One region of the Patulibacter ginsengiterrae genome, then DNA from elsewhere that is predicted to be linked to it. Evidence: riboswitches for the same ligand, from Rfam matches in the RefSeq annotation. Region 1 holds a riboswitch; the other holds the start of a gene.
What was found. Region 1 has a riboswitch for cyclic di-AMP ahead of ACVUH9_RS04965 (NlpC/P60 family protein). Riboswitches for the same ligand answer to the same signal wherever they lie in the genome.

Region 1 (4,419 bases):
CGCGTACCTCGTCTCGATCCTGATTCGCTGGCCGCTGATCGGGGTGGCGATCAGCGCGATCAGCAGCCAAGGGATGGGGTGGCGCAAGGACCCGCAGCTGATGAAGGTCTACACGCGGGCGAGCTGGATCTGGGTCGGCCTGTTCGTGATCCGGCTGGCCGTCCAACTGCCGCTCTACGCTGCCGGCGCGCTGGTCGCGCTGGGCGTGGCCAAGGTCGCGATGGGGATCCCGCTCTTCGCGCTCGGCCTCTGGCTGACCTGGCTGGTGGTCGGCCGGGACGCGCTGACCCAGCGCGGAGACGACGGCGACGGCGCCACCGCGACCTGAGCGAGCCGGTCGACGCCGGGCTCAGTCCGGGAACGTGACCTCGGGCGTGCCCGCGGTCGGGGTCGCCGCGATGAAGCCCGCGGCGAGCACGGTGCCGAGCGCGTCGAGCGCGTCGGTGGCGCCGTCGGCGAGCTGCTTCTGGGCCCGCTCCAGCAGCAGGTCGGCGAAGCAGAGCAGCCGCCCCTCGTCGCCCTCGGGGTCGGCGGTCTGGCAGCCGCAGCGGGCGAGCGCGATCGGCTCGGTCGGGTCGCTCTCGCGGAAGGCCAGCTGGATCGCCGCCGCGGCGTAGGAGGCGACCCGCTCGGCGGCGATCAGTCGCGGCCCGAGCGCGGCCGGGCCGGGAGCGGGGCCGAGGTCGACCGGATCCTCACCGGCGAGGATCCGCCCGAGCTGTCCGCCGGCCATCTCGCGGACGACGTCCCGTTCCAGCCCGACCGCCGCCGCCGAGCGCAGGAACGCGAAGCCGCTGAACATCCCCGGCCCGTAGGGCATGTCGCTGGCGTAGAGGATCCGCGCCGGCGGAACGGTCGAGAACAGCTGGAGCAGGTCCGACGGGTGCCACCAGGAGGTGTCGAAGAAGAGGTTCGGCAGGCGCCCGGCCGGCTCCGCGAGGGTGCCGAGATCGCTGACCCCCGCGTGCGCGAGGATCAGGCGCGCCTCGGGGTAGCGCTCGGCGAGGCCGACGGCCGCGCGGCCGAGCTGCGGGATCCCCCGTCCCGCGTGGAAGAGGACCGGCAACCGGTGCTCGGCCGCGAGCGCCACGACCTGCTCGACGACCGGATGGGTCAGGGCGAACTCGTCGCTGCGCGGGTGCAGCTTGAAGCCGCGGGCGCCGGCGGCGAGGCAGCGCTCGGCCTCGGCGAACGCGTCGTCGGCGGTCGGCGAGACCCGGGCCAGGGCCACCAGCCGTCCGCCCGAGGCCGCTGCGGCCGCGATCGCGACGTCGTTGGCGTCGCGGTAGCCGTCCGGCTCGTGCATCGCGAAGGTCAGGGCCCGCTGGTGCCCGGCCGCGTCGAGTCCGGCGACGATCTCCTCGGCCGTCGCCTTCTGCCCGTCCGGATCGTTCTGCCCGATGTGGGTGTGGGCGTCGAACCACGGGGCCTCACCGAGCTCGGCGGAGGCGGCGTAGTAGAGCGCCGCGAGGTCGGCGGCGACGGGACGGAGCGGCATGATCCGGAGGCTATACGGCGACCCTGCGGAGCCCGTGGGGAACGGACGATCGACCGCCCCTGGGCGAGCGGGCTGCCGGGGCGTGCGCGCAGGCCGAGCAGCCGCCGAACGGTCGGTTGGCGCCGGGTCCGGGCCTGCAGCGAAGAGGAGCTGACGTAACCCGGCCGACGGCTCTGTTACGGTGCCCCGAGCCGAGTCGCCGGAGTCCTTTCCGGCGAACGGGGGACCCACCCAGTTCTGGGGCTAATCCACGAAGTCGGTGGAAGCGCTGCTCTTTCTGCGCTCGCCCGTCAGCTAACCCCGTAGGCCGACGAAAGAGTACGAGCACAGTGAGATTGACGACACGGGGCGCCGCGCTGGCGCTGATCCTGGCCTTGGGCGGCGTTTCGACCGCCTCCGCCGACGACACGACCGGTGGCACGACGGTCACCGCCCCGGACGCGGCCGTCACCGCGCCCGACCCGGGCACCGCGACGCCCGACGTGGCCGCGCCTGATGCGCCCGCCGCGCCGACGACCACCGCGGTCTCGGCCACGCGCGCGGTCAGCCTGACCCGGACCCAGACCAAGCAGGTCCAGCGCAAGGTCCGCGTTCGCGCCGACGGTGCGCTCGGCGCACGGACCCGCGTCGCCCTGCGCCGGTACCAGACGCAGAAGAAGCTGACCAAGACCGGCCGGCCGAACCTCGAGACGCTGAAGACGATGAAGCTGTCGTTCGTCGCGGCCGTCGAGCAGAAGCTCGCCGGAGCCTCGGCCCGCAGCGCCACCGGCACGGCCACCCCGGCCGCGCTCGCCGCCGCCGTCGCCGGTGCCAACGGCCAGATCGGCGTGCCGTACCGCTCGGCCGGCACGACCCCGAGCGGCTTCGACTGCTCCGGCCTGATGGTCTACATCTACAAGCAGGCCGGCATCAACCTGCCGCGCACGAGCTTCGAGCAGTACAAGGAGGGGACCGCCGTCGCCCAGGCCGAGATCCAGGCCGGCGACCTCGTCTTCTTCTCGACCGCCGGCAGCGGCGCGTCCCACGTCGGGATCGCGACCAGCGCGACCACGGTCATCTCCGCCACGACCCGTGGCGTGATGGAGCACCAGATCAACGACAGCTACTGGGGCGCGAACTACGTCGGCGCCCGCCGGATCGCCACCAGCTGATCCGCCGCGGCCTCGCCGCGACTGCCGTATAGGTTCGAGACGGGCCGTCCTCCGGGGCGGCCCGTCGTCGTTCCGGGACGTTCGGGTCACGGTCGGGGGTCGTCTTCGGCGGCCAGACGCGCTACCGTTGGGCATGTTGACTGACTAGTCAATCCATCCCAGGAGCGACCACCGTGACGACCGAACCGACCAGCGCCGAATCCCGCAAGTTCGCCGAAGAGGCCCGTGAGACCGAGTGGAAGCTGCCCAGCTTCGGCAAGGAGCTCTACCTCGGTGACTTCCGCTTCGACCTGATCAACCCGCTGCCCGCCGACGACGCGGAGAAGGCGGCCAAGGGCGAGGTCTTCCTCGCCAAGCTCAAGACCTTCCTCGAGACGAAGGTCGACCACCTCCGGATCGAGCGCGACGCGAAGATCCCCGACGAGGTCATCGCCGGCTTCAAGGAGCTCGGCGCCTTCGGCATGAAGGTCCCGACCAAGTACGGCGGCCTCGGGCTCTCGCAGGTGGACTACAACCGCGCGCTGGCGATGGTCGGCACCTGGCACGGCTCGCTCGGCGCGCTGCTGTCCGCCCACCAGTCGATCGGCGTCGCCGAGCCGCTGATGCTGTTCGGCTCCGAGGAGCAGAAGCAGAAGTGGCTCCCGAAGGTGGCCAAGGACCACATCTCCGCCTTCCTCCTGACCGAGCCCGACGTCGGCTCCGACCCGGCCCGCGTGGCCGCGGCGGCGATCCCGACCGAGGACGGCAGCGGCTACCGGATCACCGGCCGCAAGCTCTGGGCGACCAACGGCGCGATCGCCGACATCGTCGTGATCATGGCCAAGATCCCCAAGAGCGAGGGTCACCGTGGCGGCGTCTCCGCCTTCGTCCTGGAGTACGACTCCGAGGGCGTCAGCGTCGAGCACCGCAACCAGTTCATGGGCCTGAAGGGGATCGAGAACTCGGTCACCCTGCTGGAGGACGTCTTCGTCCCCAAGGAGAACCTGATCGGCAAGGAGGGCCAGGGCCTGAAGATCGCCCTCTCGACCCTCAACACCGGCCGCCTCGCCCTGCCCGCGATCTGCGCCGGCACGGCCAAGTGGGCCGCCCGCGTCGCCCGCGAGTTCGCCACCGAGCGCGTCCAGTGGGGCAAGCCGGTCGGCCAGCACGACCCGGTCGCCCAGAAGGTCGCCTTCATCACCGCCACCGCCTTCGGGCTCGAGGCGCTGGTCGACGTGACCGGTCGCCTCGCCGACTCGAAGCGCTCCGACATCCGGATCGAGGCCGCGGTCGCCAAGCTCGTCGGCTCCGAGCTCGGCTGGAAGGTCACCGACGAGCTGGTCCAGATCCGCGGCGGTCGCGGCTACGAGACCGCCGAGTCGCTGCAGGCCCGCGGCGAGCGTCCGGTGCCCGTCGAGCGCGCTCTGCGCGACATGCGGATCAACCGGATCTTCGAGGGCTCGACGGAGATCATGCACCTGCAGATCGCCCGTGAGGCCGTCGACCAGCACCTGCAGATCGCCGGCGAGCTGATCGAGGGTGACGGTGGGCTCTCCGAGAAGGCCAAGTTGGCCGTCGGCGCCGGCAAGTTCTACGCGAAGTGGTTCCCGACCCTGACCCACGGCGAGGGCCAGAACCCGCGCTCCTACGAGGAGCACGGCCCGCTCGCGACGCACCTGCGGTTCGTCGAGCGGAACTCGCGCAAGCTGGCGCGGACGACGTTCTACGCGATGGGCCGGTACGGCGCCAAGCTCGAGCAGAAGGGCGCCGTGCTCGGCCGGATCGTCGACA
Region 2 (4,419 bases), on a different contig from region 1:
CCGCGCGCGAGAGATCGGCTTCGTGTTCCAGCAGTTCCACCTGCTGCCCGGGATCAGCGCGACCGACAACGTCGCCCAGGGACTGCTCTACGCCGGGGTCGTGCGCCGCGAGCGGCGACGGCGAGCCGCCGCGGCCCTGGCTGACGTCGGCCTCGGGCACCGGACCAGCCACCGGGCCAACGAGCTCTCCGGCGGTGAGCGCCAACGGGTGGCGATCGCCCGCGCGCTGCTCGCGCGGCCGAGCATCGTCTTCGCCGACGAGCCGACCGGCAACCTCGACACCCGCTCCGGCGAGCGGATCGTGGCGCTCCTGCGCGAGCTGCACGAGCGCGGGACGACCGTGGTCGTGATCACCCACGATCGCGAGCTGGCCGGGGCGATGCCGCGGCAGGTCGAGATCCGCGACGGCCGGATCGTCGGGGACGAGCGGCGATGAGCGTCGTCACCGAGGGCTCGCGGCTGCGGCCGCTCGACGTCCTCCGCGTCGGTACCGAGGGCCTGCGCAGCCGGCGGCTGCGGACCGCGTTGGCGGGGCTCGGGATCGCGATCGGGATCGCGGCGATCGTGACGATCCTCGGCCTCAGCGCGTCGAGCCAGGCGAACCTGCTCGCGCGGCTGGACCGGATCGGCACCAACCTGCTCACGGTGCAGCCGGGGCAGGACATGTTCGGGAGCGAGGCGCGGCTGCCGTCGACCGCGCGGGCCGGTGCGGCCGGGATCGAGAGCGTGACCGGCGCGTCGGCCGTCGCCCTGATCGACGACGCGGTCGTCCGCAGCTCGCCCTACGTCCCGAGCACCGACACCGGTGGGCTCGCGGTCGCGGCGGCGGATCCGAACCTGGCCCGGACGCTCGGCGTCGACCTGGCGGCGGGTCGGTTCCTCGACCCGGCCAGCGCGCGCACGCCGTCGGTGGTGCTCGGCGTGACCGCCGCGCGTCGGCTGGGGGTGACGGCGCCCGGCGCCCAGGTCTACGCCGCCGACCGCTGGCTGACGGTCGTCGGGATCATGCGACCGGTCCTGCTCGATCCCGCCCTCGACGCGACCGCGCTGATCGGCTATCCGTTCGCGCGGACCTTCACGCGCGTGGTGCGATCGCCGACGACGGTCTACGTCCGGACCGTCGCCGACGACGTCGCGCAGGTTCGGGAGCTGCTGGCGCCGTCGGTCAAGCCGCAGGCACCGGACGAGGTCCAGATCAGTCGGCCGTCCGACGCGATCGCGGCCCGGGCCGAGGCCAAGAGCGCGTTCACGGGGCTGTTCCTCGGGCTCGGGGCGGTCGCGCTGCTCGTCGGCGGGGTCGGGATCGCCAACGTGATGGTGATCTCGGTGCTCGAGCGCCGGGGCGAGATCGGCCTGCGACGAGCGATCGGGGCGACCCGTCGCCATATCGCCGTCCAGTTCGTCTGCGAGTCACTGCTGCTGTCGCTGCTCGGCGGCCTCGCCGGGAGCGCACTGGGGGCGGCGGGAACGGTCGCCTTCGCGGTCAGTCGCGGCTGGGGGATCGTGATCCCGGTCGACGCGCTGGCGGCCGGGGTCGGGGCGTCGGTCGCGATCGGCGCGATCGCCGGGGCCTATCCGGCGCTGCGGGCGGCACGCCTGCCGCCGACCGAGGCGCTGCGGAGCGCGTAGGTGGGGGAGGTCGGTGGGTGGGGGCCGGGGCCGGGGCCGGGCGGGGTGGCCGGCGGAGGCGGGGGCGAGGTGGGCCGGGTGGCCGGCGGGCGCGCGGGGGTGGCCGAGGTCCGCCGGTCGGGCGCGCGGCGGAGGCCGGCGGGGGTGGCGCTGGGAGCGCGATGTGTTGTCCACCTCCACGGTGGCGAACACATCGCGGAGCGGCGCCGGTCGCCCTGCGCCTCCGTCCGACCTCCGCTCGGTCCGACCTCCGCCTCGTCACGGGCCTCCGCCCGACCCCTCCCTGCACCCCTCCTCGCGCGCCCCGGGCAGGGCGACATAACCCACCGGCGCCGCCGACGGTGGGCGTTCGCTACGGTGTTCTGCGGAGTACAAGGCCGAGCCCTGCGTCAGATGCGCGGGGGCGGGGGAACCACTTGCGGCCGGAAGGTCGCCGGGGCGAATCGCCGGTACCGGCGTAGCGCAACTCCTGAAGCGCGAGCCCGTCAGCTCACCTCGTAGGCCTCCAACAGGAGGTAGCCGGTATGTCCGGACAGCACCGTGATCACGGGGTCGGCGACGCGTCGCCGCTCGTGCGATCTTTCCCGTACACCACTGGCGTCAGTGGTCGGGACCTGGCCGATCCGTCGATCTGGCAGCGCTCGACCGCCTGGGCGAGCGAGCGTCGGATCAGCGTCCCCGTCCAGCGCGCCCGCGACCGTCGCCGTCGCAAGATGGCGATGGCGATGAGCGTGGCGATGGTCGGCGGTAGCGCCGCGCCGATCGCTAGCAGCGCCTCTGCCGCGAGCAGCGGCGACACCGCGACGACGACCGACGACGGGTCCACCGGCGCCGGCGTGACCGCGAGCTTCGCCGCCGTCAGCGACGACGCGCGCTCGCACGCGATGCTGGCCGCCGGGGCGACCGGCGAGGACGTCCGCAACGTCCAGGGCCGGCTCGGGATCACCGTCGACGGCACCTACGGCGGCCGGACCCAGAGCGCCGTCGAGCGCTTCCAGCGCCAGCGTCAGCTGGTCGTCGACGGGGTCGTCGGTCCGGAGACCTGGACCGCGCTGCTCGCGACCCAGGGCGCGACGACCCGCGGGGTCTCGCTCTCCGGCAACGGCAGCGTGCCGAAGCTGAAGGTGGTCTCGGCCAAGACCCGCACCGACGGCAGCCAGGACCTGGTGCTGGTCGGGGCGAAGGCCGCCAGCGACCGGACCGCGGCAGCCGGGAGCGGACAGGGCGGCGCCGAGACGACCTCCGCGCGCACCACCCAGGTGTCCACGGGGGCGGACGAGGGCGGCGACGCCACGACCGACCCGGGCTCCGCCACGAGCGACAACGGCAGCGCGACCGGCGACGGTGCGGCCGGCGACGCGTCGGCGGCCGCGGGCAGCTCCTCCGGCTCGTCCTCCTCCGGCTCGTCCTCCTCCTCCGGCTCGTCCTCGGCCGGCGGCGCTTCGGCGCCGGCCCCGGCGCTGACCCCGACCCCGGAGCCCGACACGGGCACGTCGGATTCGGGCACGGCCAAGCCGATCAGCGGGACGATGAGCTCGCCGTACGGTCCGCGCGGCGGCCGGATCCACGCGGGGATGGACATCGCTGCGCCGATCGGGACGGCGATCAAGTCGTACGCGGCCGGGACCGTCGCGTTCTCGGGCAGCCAGAGTGGCTACGGCAACCTGGTCTGCGTCGATCACGCCAACGGTCTCCAGACGTGTTACGCCCACATGTCGCGCAACGCGGTCCAGAAGGGCGCCAAGGTCAAGGCCGGCGACGTCGTCGGCTACGTCGGGATGACCGGTCGGACGTCCGGTCCGCACCTCCACTTCGAGGTCCGCCGCAACGGCAAGGCGATCAACCCGGCGCCCTACTACAGCGGTGCGGGCAAGGCGAGCGCCTCGACCCGGTCGCTGGCCACGACGGCGAAGAAGGTCACGAAGACGACGAAGGCGACGACGAAGGCCAAGGCCACGTCCCGCAGCAGCAGCCTGTCGACCAGCGGGGCCAGCGTCGGGACGGCGTCGGCCCAGGCCGGCGCCGCCGTCGCGGCGGCGCCCGAAGCAGTTGCGACCCCGGCTGCGGTCCCGGTCGAGCCGGCTCCGGAGCAGGCCCCGACCCCGGTTGCGGAGCAGTCGGCCGCACCCGAGCAGGCCCCGGCGACGACCAGCGCACCGGTCGAGTCGACCGCGGCGGCCACGCCTGAGACGTCGGCCGGCGAATCCGCATCGACGGCCGAGACCGCCGCGCCCGAGGCCACGACGACCGAGCAGGCTCCGGTCAGCGAGGCCCCGGCCACGGAGGAGACCTCCGCGACTGAGGCGACCGCCGAGGCCGCGAGCAGCGAGCCGTCGACGGAGGCCGAGCAGGCCCCGGCGAGCGAGACGGCCAGCCCCGATCCGGAGCCGGTCGCCGAGGCTCCCGCACCGGATCCGGAGCCGACCCCGGAGGCGAGCGCCGAGCCCGCCGCGGAGGAGGCCCCGGTCGCCGAGGCTCCGGCACCGGATCCCGAGCCCACCCCCGAGCCCGTCGCGGAGGAGGCCCCGGTCGCCGAGGCCCCGGCACCGGATCCGGAGCCGACCCCCGAGCCCACCCCCGAGGCGAGCGCCGAGCCTGCCGCGGAGGAGGCCCCGGCGGCGGACACGAGCAGCGCGCCGACGCCCGACGAGACGCCGGCTGCCGACGTCAGCGCGGGGTCGTCCTCTGACGACGGCGCGGCCGCCGACACCGGCTCCGAGTCGTCCGGCGACGCCGGCTGAGCGGGGCGCCGTTCACCGCAGCGGCGGCTTGAACAGCCGCACGTTGCGG

Region 2: linked by a shared signal. The riboswitch ahead of ACVUH9_RS15680 (peptidoglycan DD-metalloendopeptidase family protein) and the one ahead of ACVUH9_RS04965 (NlpC/P60 family protein) in region 1 are both predicted to bind cyclic di-AMP.

Annotation. Positions count from the first base shown of each region.
Region 1 covers NZ_JBWDOG010000002.1:328,236-332,654, forward strand. Annotated here, with positions in the region: gene ACVUH9_RS04955 (DUF3159 domain-containing protein) at 1-328, shown strand, start outside; gene ACVUH9_RS04960 (amidohydrolase family protein) at 350-1,498, opposite strand; cyclic di-AMP (ydaO/yuaA leader) riboswitch at 1,678-1,822, shown strand; gene ACVUH9_RS04965 (NlpC/P60 family protein) at 1,834-2,649, shown strand; gene ACVUH9_RS04970 (acyl-CoA dehydrogenase family protein) at 2,823-4,419, shown strand, end outside.
Region 2 covers NZ_JBWDOG010000012.1:56,060-60,478, forward strand. Annotated here, with positions in the region: gene ACVUH9_RS15670 (ABC transporter ATP-binding protein) at 1-436, shown strand, start outside; gene ACVUH9_RS15675 (ABC transporter permease) at 433-1,629, shown strand; cyclic di-AMP (ydaO/yuaA leader) riboswitch at 1,995-2,148, shown strand; gene ACVUH9_RS15680 (peptidoglycan DD-metalloendopeptidase family protein) at 2,154-4,370, shown strand; gene ACVUH9_RS15685 (metallophosphoesterase family protein) at 4,383-4,419, opposite strand, start outside.